DNA from 2 places in the Porphyromonas sp. COT-290 OH860 genome. Region 1 is predicted to be linked to the other one. Evidence: riboswitches for the same ligand, from Rfam matches in the RefSeq annotation. Region 1 holds a riboswitch; the other holds the start of a gene.
The links. Region 1 has a riboswitch for cobalamin ahead of HQ41_RS08795 (DUF5074 domain-containing protein). Riboswitches for the same ligand answer to the same signal wherever they lie in the genome.
Positions count from the first base shown of each region.

Region 2: it holds a riboswitch for cobalamin, as region 1 does, so the genes downstream of both, sprA (cell surface protein SprA) here and HQ41_RS08795 (DUF5074 domain-containing protein) in region 1, are expected to answer to the same signal.

Region 1 is NZ_JRAR01000080.1:1,814-9,902, forward strand. Features, by position in the region: gene HQ41_RS09915 (YncE family protein) at 1-516, opposite strand, end outside; gene HQ41_RS08785 (TonB-dependent receptor) at 503-2,449, opposite strand; gene HQ41_RS08790 (hypothetical protein) at 2,919-3,164, shown strand; gene HQ41_RS08795 (DUF5074 domain-containing protein) at 3,182-4,396, opposite strand; cobalamin riboswitch at 4,808-5,023, opposite strand; gene HQ41_RS08800 (RagB/SusD family nutrient uptake outer membrane protein) at 5,120-6,943, opposite strand; gene HQ41_RS08805 (TonB-dependent receptor) at 6,956-8,089, opposite strand, start outside.
Region 2 is NZ_JRAR01000071.1:20,497-28,585, reverse strand. Features, by position in the region: gene porU (type IX secretion system sortase PorU) at 1-516, shown strand, start outside; gene HQ41_RS07715 (TonB-dependent receptor) at 766-2,853, shown strand; gene HQ41_RS07710 (MFS transporter) at 2,890-4,116, shown strand; cobalamin riboswitch at 4,826-5,029, shown strand; gene sprA (cell surface protein SprA) at 5,429-8,089, shown strand, end outside.

The sequences.
Region 1 (8,089 bases):
TGTTGCCGTATCGACCTTGATGACTTTACCTAGGCGTGCATTGGGGTCTATCTGTATTGGGCCTGCATACGAGCTGATATAGGCGAACCCTCCGTCGAAAGTGATGTGGCGACAGTTGGGGATAGAGATCTGCCCAATATGGCGGGCGTTCTTGGCGTACATCACTTCGACGAGGTTCGACACATTGACCACAGCCCAGAGCCGATCGCCATAGAGCTTGAGATCATTGGCTACGTCTCCCAGCTCCTTGACTACCGTAGGGTTACGCTCTGCGAAGATGTTGTGCCGATAGATACCTGTGGTGTAGTCGAAGTAATCGAGCGAGGCGGTATTGCGCCCCATCGTCCCTTCGTTGAGTAGATAGAGCCCCGGATAGTGCCGTGCCATGGAGCTAGGCTCTGTGACACGATTGCTCACCGAGGGTACGACGACCTCTTCCTTGCGACATGAGGCCAGTAGACCGAGCATCATCAACAGAGCCGAAGTGATGAATAGGCGAAAGCTAAAAGATTGCATTGAGTTTAAGTCTAAAGTTAGTACCGGGCATGGGGTAGCTCTTGACTACCTCGTACTGCTGATTAAGGAGATTATTTACCTCGAGCGTCCCTACGAGCTTTAGGCTCGAGAGCTGCCAAGTGTATGAGAGGGATAGGTCGTGCGTGTACCAAGGCTGTATGTGGAACTCTTGTAGGTTGGCCACCGAGTGGTAACGCTCTCCAGTGTAGATAAAGCTGTAGCTCCAGACCCACCTCTGCCAGTCCGTTCCCACAGTGACGGAGCCAGCATGCCAAGGCACGTAGGGGATTTGCCCGCCGTACCAAGGGCTTGTTGTGTCGGTATGTTCGCTAGCCTGTTGGTAGGTATAGCTCAGACGAGGCATGAGGCGAAGCGAAGCTAGCTGTATGGTAGCTGAGGCTGAGAGGTCTAAGCCTACGATATCGACCAGACCGAAGTTGAGCATCGTCCAGCGAAACTGATTGGACGTTGGCATGGCAACGATCTTGTCTCGCACTCGATTGTAGTATGCATCGGCTTGTAGCTCTAGCGTGCGTAGAGGAGTAGAGGTATAGCTCCTACGCCATACTGCCCCTACATTGTACTGTACTGTGTACTCTGGGTTGAGTAGTTTGTTGCCGATGAAGGTGTAGTAGAGGTCGCTTAGAGTTGGTAGGCGAAAGATATGTTTATAGAAGGCACGTAGGCTTAGCCCTCGATTTACCCACGGCTGCCACGAGGCCACGATGCTCGGCGATACAATGCTACGCCACTGGGGCGCATCGTGCTTAGTGGCATCTCTGACGAGGGTATGCAAGAGGCTCGTTTGTATGCTCAACTGAGGCGAAGAGTAGCTGCCCGAGAGGGCGGAGAGTAGCTGGGCTCGATGTGGATAGGCGAAGTCTGTAAGGTCAGCACGCACAGCATTGTACTGAGCATCGGTCGAGAGAGCTAGCCCCCAGCCTTGGTCTAGGGTTATGAGCTGGGCTACGGATAGATAAGCCTCGTGCTGATGATAGCGATTGTCTATGTACATCGTACTTCCGTCTAGGCGAGGGTCGGAGATATAGTGCAGGTAGTCGTAGGCATACTTGCCTAGGACTTGTATCTGATATCGCCCTTTGGGTTCGTACTGCATAGAGCCTTGTACGAGCAGGTTGGTATCCCACTGTCTGTCCTGATTGCGAAATAGCCCCGGCTCTTCCCGCACCACAGCCCCGGGGTAGCCTCGCTCGGAGTTGTATAGATAGAGCTTGCCCGTGTAGCGGCCGTGAGATCTGTGGTGATACAGCCCTAGCTCTGTGCGCAGAGCACGTACATCACCGTTGTGTCTGAGGGCAGTGGTATCGTAGCCGTCTTTGCGTCGATAGCGAAAAGGATACTGCCCAGAGGTATAGAGGTATTCGCCCGAGAGCGAGAGGTCGGTGCGGGGCGAGAGGCGATGCTCCCAGAGGAGCGAAGGATTGATGGTGTGGAAGCTCCCCACTCGTAGCCCTACGTTGATGTTATGCTGTCGCCCTAGGTCAAAGCTCGGGCGACGACTGCGCAGATAGAGGGCACTAGAGGAGGCATAGTCACGAGCCGACTGTAGGAGTTGGCTCTTTTGCCCATTGTAGACGCTGATGGTCTCCATGTTTTCAAGTGAGAAACGTCCTAGGTCGATGATACCATTTTGGGCGTTCCCTAGCTGCACACCGTCGTAGAATACGCCGACATGGTGGCTGCCCATACTACGGACGTTGATTGTTTTGAGCCCACCTATGCCTCCGTAGTCCTTGATTTGTACGCCCGAGTAGTACCTAAGTACATCGGCTACCGAGAGTGCACCAAGGCGAGTCAGTTCGCCTCGAGTAAGCAGCTGCGAGGGCGCCAGAGTTAGTCGCCTCTGCTGGGCATGTACGACGATTTCGTCGATAGTGTGCACAGAGTCACGCACCGATGGTTCTTCGGCCATCAGCGTACCTATAGCCCAGAGGTACATCAGTACGAAAGCTAGAGTTCTGCTCACTGCACGTTAGATAGTGGTATCATAGACTGTATTGCTTGGTCGGTGGTTAGCCTAAGTAAGTTGTTTGTTCGTGTGAACAAACCTGCTCGGGCACCAGCCTGTTTTTGGGAGCAAGCCTTGCTTTATATAGAGGAAGCTTTGCTCTATGTGGAGATAGGTTTGCTCTATATAGATCTAAACTACCTCCAAAGTTTACAAGCCGATGAGTTCGATTTTATTTTACAAAGATTGGATTGTTGATTCACAAAGAACGTATGTTCCTTGACGGAGGAAATACGATTGATATGCATCGTATGCTTGAAATCTCAATCGCCAGCAGGGTCAAGGCTCTAGGAGTAGACTCTGCTAGCGATCGAGAGATGGTGTCATATTTCAGAAAGGGTTTCGTCAGTTGTTACTCGCCTTTTGGGGCAATATGCACACTGAAGTTCTGCTTCTCAACCCACACGGCATACTTCTCTGGGTGCAGGACAACGATCGTTACCTTCTGGGAGAATATCTTTTGGCCTATCTAGGGAGGAGTGTCACCAAGCTCAAGAGTTTTGACGCCGGAGGTGCCGAAAGCCACCTTCCCAATCTTCTTGATATTTGGCAGAGATATCTGCTCGAGAGCCTTGGCGAAGTAAAACCCTCTAGCCCCGACCTCCTCGATCAGTGGTAGAATAATTTGTCCCTAGTTTAGTAGAGGCTGCTACTTATTGGGTAGATTAGGGCGCAGAAAGGAGTGTATAGGCCGTCGGGTTGCCCTTCACTTTTGATTGGGTAGCTCTTCTGTGCTGTACCATCCCAAGCCATTTCCATTACTTTAGCCTCCTTGTAGCGATTGTAGGCAGGTAGCTGAGAGAGATAAATTACCTTGCTTCTCGCACTAGCACCTATGTAGCCGTATAGGATCTCAGTAGTAGAGTAGATATTTTTGAGCTCCTTGGACTGCTCGCTGAAGCTGTATATAGCCGAGCCTGTGCGCAAGAATATCATTGCCCCCTCTGTAGTAGGTGCTGCAGCGAGTGTGCAGCTACCAGCCCATACTCCCTTTAGGCCAAGCTGTTCGCCTAGGTCGTAGCTCCCTTTTTCCTCTAGGTTCTGAACCTTCACCAAGCGAGTCTTCTTGTTTTTGCTCTCGGCTTGTATCATCCAAATCGCTTGACTCTTGTTCGCCACATCGTAGCAAGGTGCAATGCCGAGGCTAGTATAACCCTCGGGGTAGGCTAGAGAGGCCACTTGACCGCCTTTGCCGATGCGATACAAAGCCTGAGCTCCGGCTACATAAACGACCTCTACCCCCTGCTCGTGTACAGTAAATAGGCGAGCGTATAGAGGCTTGGCAACCTGAGTGATGAGTGTAGCTCGTTCACGATCGGCACCCGTTGCGTTCAGAGGGAGGCTGTAGAGCTTACCATCGTTGGTAACGAAATAGAGTAGGTCGTGGGCTACCGTGAGGTGGGTTGGCGATACTTTGCTGTTTGCAGCGATGACATCTGGCGTGAAGGTGTCTAGTAGCTTGAAGGACTTGTCGAAGATACTGATGTGTTTGAGATCACCTCTCTTATCGCCATTCTGACAGACAATGTAGAGCTTGTCCTTACTGATGCAGAGATCTTGAGCCACGTTGCCTAGGCTCTTGCCATTGACCTGACGCACCACGTCGCTAGTGATTGCTCCGCTAGCTTTGTCGATGAAGGCAAGGACGCCTTCTCCGTCGCTCATATTGCCTTCGCTGAGGACTAAAACTCCATCCCAGTTGTTGATGTTTAGCCCTGTTTCGTTAGGACGATTGGGAGTAGGTAGGCTGGGCTTCTGTGATACTTGAGGGCCATCAGCCTGACAGCCTGCTAGGCCTAGACCAAGTGTCAAGGCTAGTAAAGACGTCCGTAGTAGATTCTTTAGTGACATAGCTTTTTCGTTTTTAATTTTAATGATTACTAAAAAGGCATACTAGGAGCTCAGTGTCTAGCTCCTAGTTATTCGTATAAGTCATGACATCGCTTAGCTCCAGATAGGGGAACTATGATACCACTCCACTTTTTTGTCAAATTGACGACTATGCCCCGTGCGTGCTAGTAGCGCTTAGGCTCATATAAACACACAAGCAAGGTTGGTCACTTGTAAGAGAGTCGATATATACTGTGGATTCGAGAGGTGCGTGCGTAAGGTTTGGGCGTTGGTGGTTGCTCGAGATCCCTATATATAATATAGTATAGGGGGCTTACTACCTACTTCTGATGAGCGAACGTAGCCTCTTGTTGAGGGCTTAACCTCTAGAGATGGCTCAATACTAACCTTATGCTCTATACCGCGAAAGCACAAAATATCGACCGACATGGCAGGTCTTCCGGCTTATCTCTAACGCACTCTCGCCTTCCCACTGAGCTAAGTCAGCAGTGGCATCTGAGAGGGTATCCTCTGACCTTGGAGATCAGGAGAACTACGGCAGCGCGACTGCACAGGGCTTACACCTGTTTCCCTTGTCCATAAGAGCGCAAGAGCTCCATAGGACTAACCATATCTGGGGCAAAGATACTAAAAAACTAATGCGAGATGCTCCGAGGGCTGTGCAGGAACGTTGCTTGCACAGCTCTCGGAGCATTCACTCTATCGGAGATTGGCGACAGATTCTTAGCTACCCCAGCCGGGGTTCTGCGTCCATTTGCCTTTGGTCCTAGCGATCATGTCAAGGCGAATGGGCAAGAGATAGTCACGCTTCACATCGAATTGCCAACCTGCCTCATAGCCAGATGCTGGATTGATGGGCAGAATATAGCGATATGGGTCGCCGGGCTTGCCAGAGAGGAAGAGGTTGTTGTTTTTAGGCTGGTCGTAGACAAAGGTCTGTCCCTTGTAGCTCTCGTGCCCATTTAGATTGCTCCCGATGAAAAGCGCACCCATGGCTCGCTTGCCTACGATCAACTCATCGGCTGCAGCCCAGCGCAAGATATCGTAGAGGCGCCGTCCCTCGCTAGCCTGTTCTATGCGGCGCTCACGTCGAGTGGCTTGTATGTATTTGTCTAGGCCTCTGAAGGGATAGTCGGCCTCGGTATTGTACTCACGGTCGAAGTCTACACTAGGCATACCGACACGATCTCTAAGAGGCTGGAGGGCTTCGACGATTTTGCCTGCATTGGCTGCTCCGTCTAGTTCGGCTAGGGCCTCTGCATAGTTGAGCAGTACATCGGCATAGCGTACTTGTATCCCCGGGGTAGCCCCCTTAAACTCTGCGTCTAGATTGCCCGTGTAGTCTATCTGCACATGCTTAAGCAGTGAGTAGCCCGTCATGTTTTGGTTGAAGGAGCTTCCCCTGAGAGGTGGTACGACGTAGGCTGGCTGATCTGGACGTAACTTCTGCCCCGGCATACAGACTGTTTGTGATAGGCGAGGGTCACGCAGGGTAGGTTTGAGCTCCTCGCCGAAGACTTTTTTGGCGTTGAGCTTGGCGTCGCCTACAAAGGGTTTGCCCTCTAGGGTTAGGTAGTCGTCTACGAGCGAGGCCGTCACACCGATGCTACCGCCCCCGTTGTTGAGGTAGCGATTGACGTTGTTGCCTACTTGGTCGCCATCGTACCGCTTGAACCAGAGCACCTCCTTATTGGCGGAGAGGTTTGTCGTGGCAAATAGCTCACGATAGTCGCTCAGCGGATTGCCCGTCGAGTGTATGCGCCATACATTTCTATCAATAATAGCTCTGGCGGCTGAGGCTGCTTGGGTCAGATAGTCCTTGATTTTGGCATCTGTAATGCTGGGGTCGAAGAATGGGTCTTGCTCGGCCCTGTGGTACTTCTCCCATGTTGCTTCGAAGAGTGCGACCTCGCTCTTGAGTGCACGTGCTACATCTCTATGCACCCGCATCGTAGCGGAGCTACTCTGCTCACTTAGGTTCTCGATAGCCGTGTCCAGATCTGCCAATATCTTGTCCACCACAAAGGTGCGGCTGTCACGAGGGCGGTCTATACCCTCTAGCTTGGCCTCTAGTGGTTGGTCGAGCCAAGTGATGGGGCCGTAGTCTACCAATAGACGATAGTAGTACCAAGCTCGGAAGTAATAGGCCTCCCCTACGAGGTGGTTGTACTGCGCGCTCCCTTTCTCTGCTGCATGACCAAGGTTGGTAATCAGGTAATTGACATTGCGGATCTGCGTGTAGGCTTCGAGTTTGCTGGCGTTGCTTAGAGCCAGCTGTCCGTTTAGACGTGTGTTGGGAGCACTTGCCGATAGATTGTCGCTAGCCACATCATTGCCAGCGATGCCGCCACCACCACCGGGGCCGAAGCCTTGGTGACGGAGCCCCGACTCATAGAACTGGTCAATGTAGTTCTGCATTTCCCCTACACTCATGAAGGGGCTGTTGGTTGTCAGCACGCCCTCTGGCTGGAGGTCTAGATTGTTGCACGCTGTGGTGCAGACAGCAGCCAGCAGGGATAGGGATAGGATTATATTGTTACGTTTCATCGCTGTTGCAAATTATAAATTAACGGTAAGACCACAAGAGAGGACGCGATTCATCGGATAGTTCTTGTCTGCACTATATCCGCTTGTTGCGAAAATCACTTCTGGGTCAAACATGGTCTTGAGGCTTGTGAAGGTGAGCAGGTTCTCTCCAGAGAAGAAGACTTGCAGGCCGTTGATGCCAAGTTTATTGACCCACATTTGGGGAATATCGTAGCTCAAGGTGAGGTTTTTCAGACGGCAATAGGCTGCATTCTGTAGATAGCGGTCGGAAGTCTGTCGGGTTTTGCTCTGGAACGACCCGATCGCCCCCACTCCGTGGATATAGGGCTTGGGGTAGTATGCCCCGGGATTGTCCTCTCTCCAGTAGTCTAGATGCTCTTTGAATACCGTTACCTGTGCGTATGCTCCAGATCCCCAGAAGTAGGCTGCCCCACCGGGGTTCCAGTCCCGCTTGCCTACGCCTTGTAGCATGAAGCTCAGGCTAAGTCCTTTGTAGCTGATGCTACCATTGACCGAGTACTGGTATCGAGGGGTTGTGTCGCCGATGATATCGAGGTCACCCATGTCGCCGACTTTGTTTTTGCCATTGTTGATGCGACCGTCACCGTTCAGATCTCTATACTTGACGTCACCCGGAGTCCAAGGTCTTTTGCTCAAGAAAGAGAGGTCGTGCTGGTCATTGTAGGCTTTGGCTTCTTCTGCTGTTTGGATTAGTCCGTCGGCTCTATATCCCCAGATCTCGCCTACAGATCTACCCTCGTACCACGATCCTTGTGGGTCGCTCTTGGTTGGGTTCTCGTATTTGGTGACGATAGAGGTAGCGTCCGAGAGTATCCCCGTGACCTTATAGGTGATGTCTTTGCCAATCCGTCCTTGATAGCCGAGCGATAGCTCCCAGCCTCTGTTGCGTAGACTTGCGTTGTTGGTTTGGGGAGCGTCTGCCCCGAAGTAGTCGGGGAAGGGTAGCCCCGGGCCAAGCATATCTCTCGTATCTCTCTGGAAGAGATCTATCGACCCAGTAAGGCTATTCCCCCATAGGCCGAAGTCTAGCCCTACGTTGATGCTCTCTACCTTCTCCCACGTGGTGGTTGGGCTGATGACTCTAGGGGCATTGGTGTAGCTATGTCTGCCGTCGGGGAAGATGTA
Region 2 (8,089 bases), on a different contig from region 1:
GGTAAGGCAGACCAGAGCTACGATCTCTCTCGTTACTATACGGCTTCGCTTCAGGAGGAAGGGCTTGGCGAGGTTAAGTTTGTACTTGAGGGATTATCGGCTGGAGATCATACGGCGCAGCTGGAGGTCTGGGACGTGTACAACAATGCTACACGAGTACAATTCGCCTTTAGGGTTGAGCCTGCTCTGGCTCCTCGCATCGAGTCGCTCGAGCTAATTGCCAAGAGTGAGGGAGGGCAGACGCCTAGTCTACGGCTCAGACACAGCTTGGCAGGCATGAATCTGCAAGCTCGTATCGGCATCTATGATATGCTTGGGCAGATGATCTGGAGCTACGACAAGATACAGCTCGTAGCCTCGTCCACCAACGGTGCAGACTATCGCATCGATCTCTCTGCGCTCGATGCAGGTCGCCTAACTTCTCTCCCCAGCGGTGCCTACCTGATCAGGCTGTGGATTGGCTCTGATGGTGGGGCTGAGGCTTCGGCCAGTACCAAATGGCTACTTAGGCACTAGGTCTAGATGCTTGCTCTATTCGGACAATAATGGCTTATCGCCATAGGCGTTAGTATGTTTATGTAACATCGGGCGAGCAGAGTCGCAGCAGTAGCCTCGGGTAATGGGTGTGTGATATAGATTTGTTTTACAGATTATTATTGGGTCTGGCTTGTACTACAGAGTTAGTGCAAGCCAGATTTCTTATATATAATGACCTCAAATTAGCCCATTGAGAGGCTAATTTTGTGAAATAAATCAAAATATAGAATGGTAAAAATATACAAGTTTATCTTTTCTGTCGCACTGATGCTCCAGAGTCTAGGTGTATACGCTAGCGAGCCGCTCCCTACGGATACCGTAGAGCTACATGATGTGCTCATTGAGGCATCGAAAGCAGGCTTTAAGTTCAAGCGTCTGCCTGCCTCGGTGAGTGTGCTCACCAGTGAGGAGATCCTGCGTACTGGGCTACAGTCTGTCCCTAGCTTGAGCCTCGTGATGCCCAACCTCTTCATGGGCGACTATGGTAGCAAGCTGACATCGCCGGTCTATGTGCGAGGCATTGGCTCTCGTATCAATGCTCCATCGGTGGGGCTGTATGTAGACCACGTCCCCTACTACGAGAAAGCCGTGATGAACTTTGACCTCTACGATATCAACCGCATTGAGCTGCTTCGTGGGCCTCAAGGCACCGAGTACGGCCGCAATACTATGGGGGGGATCATCAATATCCGCACCAAGTCGCCAGTCGATTACCAAGGTCTAGACCTGCGCCTACAAACTGCGACCTACGGAGATCATAGTGCCTCGGTCGGTTATTATGCTCGTCCCCTAGAGACCTTTGCCTACTCCCTTAGTGGGCATGCTGTGCATCGAGATGGCTTCTTCCGCAATGAGCATCTAGGCAAGCCGATCGACCGCATGAAGTCCTACGGCCTGCGCAACCGGCTCAACTATCTCCCCAACCACAAGATCTCCCTAGAGAATATCTTTAGCCTAGAGCACAGTGACCAAGGTGGCTATCCCTACACTCAGTACGATGCCAAGACCCAAAAACTATCCCCCATAGCCCACAGCGATGAGAGCGGCTATGAGCGTATGATGCTCTCGGACGCCCTCGTCCTCAAATATCGTGACGCAGGCAAAGAGTTAATCTCCACGACTTCGTACCAATTCTTTAGGGATAGGCAGTATATTGACCAAGACTTTAGCCCCATTCGTGCCGTCTATGTAGAGCAGAGGCAGAAGCAGCACCTCGTGGCTCAAGACATCAGCTTGCGCCTTAATCCCTCGGAGCGGTTCTCCCTGCTGGTGGGGCTCAATGGATTCTACCAGTACTTTGATATGGACGTCAAGGTAGACCGCATCGCTCAGAAGGCTGCCGACATCAAGCACAATAAGCACAGTATAGCTGGTGGAGCCCTATATCTGCAAGCCTCGGCGAGAGATCTCGGGCTCTCTGGCTTGAGCCTAACAGCTGGCCTAAGGCTCGATGCCGAGCGTGATGTGCTTGACTTCCGTCACCAAGCCGAGGTTGCCGGTAAACCAACAATCAAGGCAGACGAGCGCTTCGGCCCTCTATCCTCGGTGGAGCTACTCCCTAAGCTCGCCCTAAGCTACCAGATCGGCAACCATACCGCCTACGCCACCGCAGCTAGAGGCTACAAGACTGGGGGCTTCAATACGAGCTTCGAGACAATGGAGGACATCACATTCGATCCCGAACAGAGCTGGAACTATGAGGTCGGGCTCAAGTCGTCTTGGCTCGGCAAGCGTATCTTTAGCGAGCTCTCACTCTTTTTCATCGACTGGAGCAACCAACAGATTTATCGCTCTGTGAGCGTTGGCGGAGCTATGCTCGTGAATGCTGGTCATAGCCGTAGCCGAGGCCTAGAGCTAAGCCTGCGGACAGCCCCATTCTACGGCTTCGAGCTGATCGGAGCCTATGGTCTGACTGATGCTAAGTTCATAGAGAATAGGCGTGATGCCAAGACCGACCATAAGGACAAGCGCCTGCCCTATGCCCCGGAGAATACCGTTTCGCTGGAGCTACGCAAGGCCATAGACATCGCCCAAACTAGCTGGGTGCGAGCGCTACATATCTCTGCTCAGTACAAGGGCGCAGGCAAGATCTACTACGATGAGGCGAATACTCTTGTGCAGAACTACTACAGCCTGCTCTCGGCTCGCCTCTCGCTTGAGCTTCCGTTCGCTCGCCTAGATCTCTGGGGGGAGAACCTTACCAACACGCACTATCTGGCGCACTACTTTGCGTTGCAGATGAGCAAAACTCGTCAGGGCTTCGCCCAAGCTGGTCGCCCCTTGCAGCTTGGTGCTACGCTCCACTTCTCTCTTTAGACCTCTACCTGCACACATGATAGATCTATCCTAGATATGAGGCCCAGAGATCCCTTCAAGCTCCCGACGCTCTTCTGTCTGTACATCGCCCAGTCTATACCGATGGCCTTTTTCTCTACGGTATTACCTGTCATTATGAGGCAGGAGCAGTACTCACTCTCGCAGATTGGGCTACTGCAGCTCATTAAGCTGCCGTGGATTGTCAAGCTCCTGTGGGCGCCCGTGGTCGATCATCGTGCTCGTGACTATACAAGCCTTAGGCGCTGGATTATACTCTCGGAGCTATTCTACGCCTGCATCATTCTTGGTATTGGGCTGCTTGAGCTCAAGACGAACTTTGGCCTCATACTCCTTTTGGTAATCCTCTCTTTCGCTGCCTCCGCCACGCAGGATATTGCGGTGGATAAGTATGCAATACTCTCGCTCAGAGGTTCTGAGCGTGGGCTAGGTAATAGCATGCAGGCTGGGGGGAGCTTCGTCGGTAGCCTCTTCGGTACGGGGGTATTGCTGGTAGCTTATCATCATCTAGGCTGGCAGTGGGTGCTTAGTTTGTTGGCTATGTTTATTGTATTAGCTGTTCTCCCACTGTGGCTGCGCAGGCGACGAGATCGGCTATATGAGTCTGCACCACGCAGCCGCCGCAGCATTAATTTGCGAGATATCCCCGGTTTCTTCACATCTCTATCTAGCAAGCGACATATCTTGCTCCTGTTGCTCTACTACTCGGGCATCATCGGTGTTATGGCGATGGTTAAGCCCTTTATGGTTGATTTAGGTTACTCGACAGAGCGTATCGCCGTGATGCTCGGTGTCTTCGGCTCTGCTGTGGCAGCGCTATGTGCTATGGCTGGCGGTCTGCTCCTAAGACGAATGGGGCACCTGAGGGCTCTAGCATCTTTCTTGTGTCTTAGTCTAATGGCAGCCCTATTCTATTGGTATATATCTCTTGGTATCCCCTCCGAGATACAGATGTATGTGGCGATTGCTTGGGTATGGGGTGCCTATGGCCTATCGTCTGTGGGGATCTATACGCTGGCGATGGATCGGGTACGCCCAGAGCTTGAGGGAACGGACTTCACAATCCAGATTATGATTACCCATCTCAGTGGGCTGATCGTGGCTGCTCTGAGTGGACGTATGGCTGATGCTTTCGGCTACACGGCGCTCTTCGGGGTTGAGGCTGTGCTCTCTCTCTTGGCTCTTCTGGTGCTCTGGTCCCAGAGTCGTAGCCTAGAGGTTAGCCAAGAGAGCCAGATCATCTAACTCTAGGCTACGAGCCGTCAATCTACTTGTTTAGCCTTAGCTCTTTAGAACTTCTGTGCAGTGGCGTATTGTCGTTTGCGATATTTAACACTCTGGAGTGTGTTTAGACACACTGCCTATGTTCTCCCCGTCCGAGAGGACTAAAAGTGTCAAATCCTATATTTGCCGCCTACGAGGCTCTGTATGGCGTCCTACCTCGTTTAGGCTCCTTGCCCCCACCGAATGAAAATACCTGCCTTAAATCGTCTTGTTTTTAGTATGCTGGTATTCAGTTGTATATGGGGGATTTTTCGGCGCTTGTATGGGCTTGAACCGCATTTTGAGGTGTTTCTTCCCATCAATCTTTTCGGATCAGTGGACACACCTCGGCGGATTAGCCCACCAATAGGGCAAGGGCTTCCCTTCGATTTCCTTTAGTCGCCCAGAGCTCCTTTATAAACTTGGGCTTTATTCTCTTAAATCCGTTAGTAAATCTTTAACACTCCTTAACTAAAAAGTAGACGAATGAGCATACACTGTACACCGCCTTGATGCCCTTAGACGAGAGGCATGGATAGGTGGCTTCTGCTTCTCCCTCTTCCGTCTTGCTGCGCTGCACATTAAGGCTATTGCCAAGTCCTAGGTTAGTCGTATAGACCTCTAGCTAGGATAACATATTCTATCTGCTAGTTTTGTGATAGATAGATAAAATGCTTACCTTTGCCGTCGGCTTTGTGTTCCTTGCCTTGGCGTCTATTGATGTGGGGGCTGGAGCTTAAAAGGGAATCGAGTGCGAATCTCGGACAGTCCCGCTGCTGTGTACGATCGTCAAGCCTTTGGTCGAGTCGATACCACTGGTAGTTCTGTGCTACTGGGAAGGTAGACCGAGGCGAGATTGTGAGTCAGAAGACCTGCAAAGCTATTAAAGGCTTCGAGGAAAGCTGCAGTACGCCCCTGAGGGCGACTGAAATTAATCCCCGCGGGATCCCCATCACCCATGATCAACGATGGGCGTGGCTCGCCAAGCTACGTTAAAATTTAGTGAAAGGAAGCCTTAGGCTTGATTCGCTTGTGGGAAACCAAGAGGGGATCAGCTCTAAGGCTTTTTTCGTCCCTCCCCTAGGTGTTTGGTGTGATATGCATTGGCCTCTCTGTTCCGTTACTTAGTCATCGGGAGGATAGGTGAGTAATCTCCAAATAGATCTTTGGCATACCTGTCCAAGCAGCCTATTTGCACACTAGTTTAGAGGGTGCGAGGCCTGCTAGTCTGTGCAATTTTTAAGTATCTTTGTTCGTTTAATATAGTACGGCAAATCAGGAATACGGATTAGGGTTGGAGCGCAGAAAGCTGATACAAGTGCTGTGTGTAGGGTTAGGCTGTCTGACCTTGGGGCTTAGTCACGCCTCTGCACAGAGCAAGAGCAAGGGAGATAGCGTCAAGGTTATTTCTCCTCGTGTTATTCTGCCCTCCAGTGCCGAAGATATAAGCCGAGAGGCGTCCGTCTTCTCACCTCGGCGTCCGTCGAACCTGACCACACGATTTGAGTACGATCCCAGAACTAACCTTTATCTACTGACGACTTACCTAGGCGAGCAACGCCTAGGTACTCCTATCCCCTATACTCCAGCCGAATTTATGGCCTATATGGCTAAGCGTAGCGATGCCCATTACTTTGGCCTGCTCAATCGCCCCGAGGAAGACAAGCAAAAGAAAAAAGGCTTCAACCCGCTAGATATGGAGTTTGGGATAGGGCCAGCGGAGCGCATCTTCGGCCCCGGCGGAGTGAAGCTACGCCTGCAAGGTTCGGCAGAGCTATCGGCTGGCATCAAAAGCAACGCCACCGACAACCCCTCAGTAAGTGAGCGTGCTCGGCGCAATACCTTCTTCGACTTCGACGAGAAGATCCAAGCAGGTGTGCAGGCCTCTGTAGGCAATAAGCTCAACTTCAACCTCAACTACAATACAGCCAGCACCTTCGACTTCGACTCCAAGAAGCTCAAATTGGCTTTCGAGGGCGAGGAGGACGACATCGTCAAGCTCATCGAGGCGGGTAATGTATCGATGCAGCCCAAGAACTCGCTCATCAACGGTGGAGGAGCTCTCTTCGGGGTGCATAGTAAGATGCAGTTTGGTAAGCTAACTCTCGATATGCTAGTCAGCCAGCAGCGTACACAGCGCAAACGCATCGCCACCAAGGGAGGAGCGCAGACGACGAGCTTCGAGCTATCGGCTGCCAACTACGATGAGAATAGGCACTTCTTCCTCGGGGACTTCTTCCGCCAGCAGTACAACGAAGCGCTGCGCTCGCTTCCATACGTGCGCTCTGCCGTCAAGATCAATCGCGTAGAGGTCTGGGTGACGAACAAACGTGGGCGGTACGACGATGCTCGCAACGTAGTGGCTTTCGCCGACCTTGGCGATGCTCGGCGTGTGCACAATCCCTCGATTACTATTACCAACTCGGGGAGCCTATACCCACGCAACTCTGCCAATGACCTCTACAGCACTCTAAGTGCCGACCCCGAGCTACGACGCATCGATCAGGTAACCCGAGTGCTATCAGGCAAGCTGACCGCAGGGTCGGACTACGACAAGCTCGAGTCTGCTCGCAGGCTCGGCGAGAGCGAATACGACCTAAACGCAAGTCTTGGCTACATTACACTCTCCTCTAAGCTCCAGAGTGATGAGGTGCTAGCCGTGGCCTACGAATATACCTACAATGGTCAGCTCTATCGTGTGGGCGAGTTTTCGTCCGATAGACCTGATCAATCTACCGACAACCTCTTCGTCAAGCTCATCAAGGGGAGCAATATGAGCCCCAATGCACCCTACTGGGAGAATATGATGCGCAACGTCTACAGCCTAGGTGCAGGGGTGTACAACCTCCAAGCCGAGGGCTTCCGTCTAGACGTTCTCTATCGTAGCGACGGCACGGGTAGCTATGTCCCCTACCTGCCCTCTGGGAGCCTCAAGGGGCAGAGGCTACTAGAGGTGTTGGGCTTGGACAAAATCAATCAGCGTGAGCAGCAGCACAGCGATGGCCGCTTCGACTATGTGGAGGGGCTGACCGTCAATGCCAATAGAGGTCTGATCTACTTCCCCTCGGTCGAGCCATTTGGTCAGACTCTAGCCGAGCAGAATGCAGGGGACGAGTTCGTCTATCGAGAGCTATATACCCAGACTAAGGTAAAGGCTCAGCAGGTGGCAGAGAAGAATAAGTACATTTTGAGGGGCGAATACAAGGCATCGGGTAGTGGAGAGATTGCGCTCGGAGCTATGAATGTAACCCCCGGGACGGTTCGTGTAACGGCAGGAGGCGTTACTCTACAGGAGAATGTAGACTATACGGTAGACTATCTCTCGGGTGTAGTGAAGATCATCAACACGCAGATCCAGAGCGCACGCACTCCCGTGGAGGTTAGCCTAGAGGATAGTGGAGGCTTCGGCACGCAGCGCAAGACAATGTTGGGGCTAGACCTTGGCTATCAGCTCACGCCTCAGTTGCAGCTAGGAGCCACGGCGATGTATCTCTCGGAGCTCCCTCTGACCACCAAGACCAATCTGGGCGATGAGTCGATGCAAAACTTCCTTTGGGGGACGAACCTCAGCTGGCGCACCAAGAGCCAGTGGCTGACCAATATGCTCGACAAGCTCCCTCTGCTAGACCTGACGACTGCTTCGCAGATTAGTCTAGACGCAGAGTTCGCTCATCTAATCCCGGGCCACTACGAGAGCCGTTATGCGCAGGGTAATAGCTATCTCGACGACTTCGAGAGCTCACGCAGCGAGATTGACTTGATGAATCCGTACGCTTGGTCGCTGGCCTCTGTCCCCTTCGATGCTTCTCGTCAGCTGACCTCACCGAGCGACTATCTAGCTACGGGCTACGATCGAGCCTTGCTGTCGTGGTACAACATTGACCCCATCTTCACACGAGAGCGCAGTAGCCTCACGCCGTCTTACATTCGCAACAATCCTGAGCTGGTAAGTAAC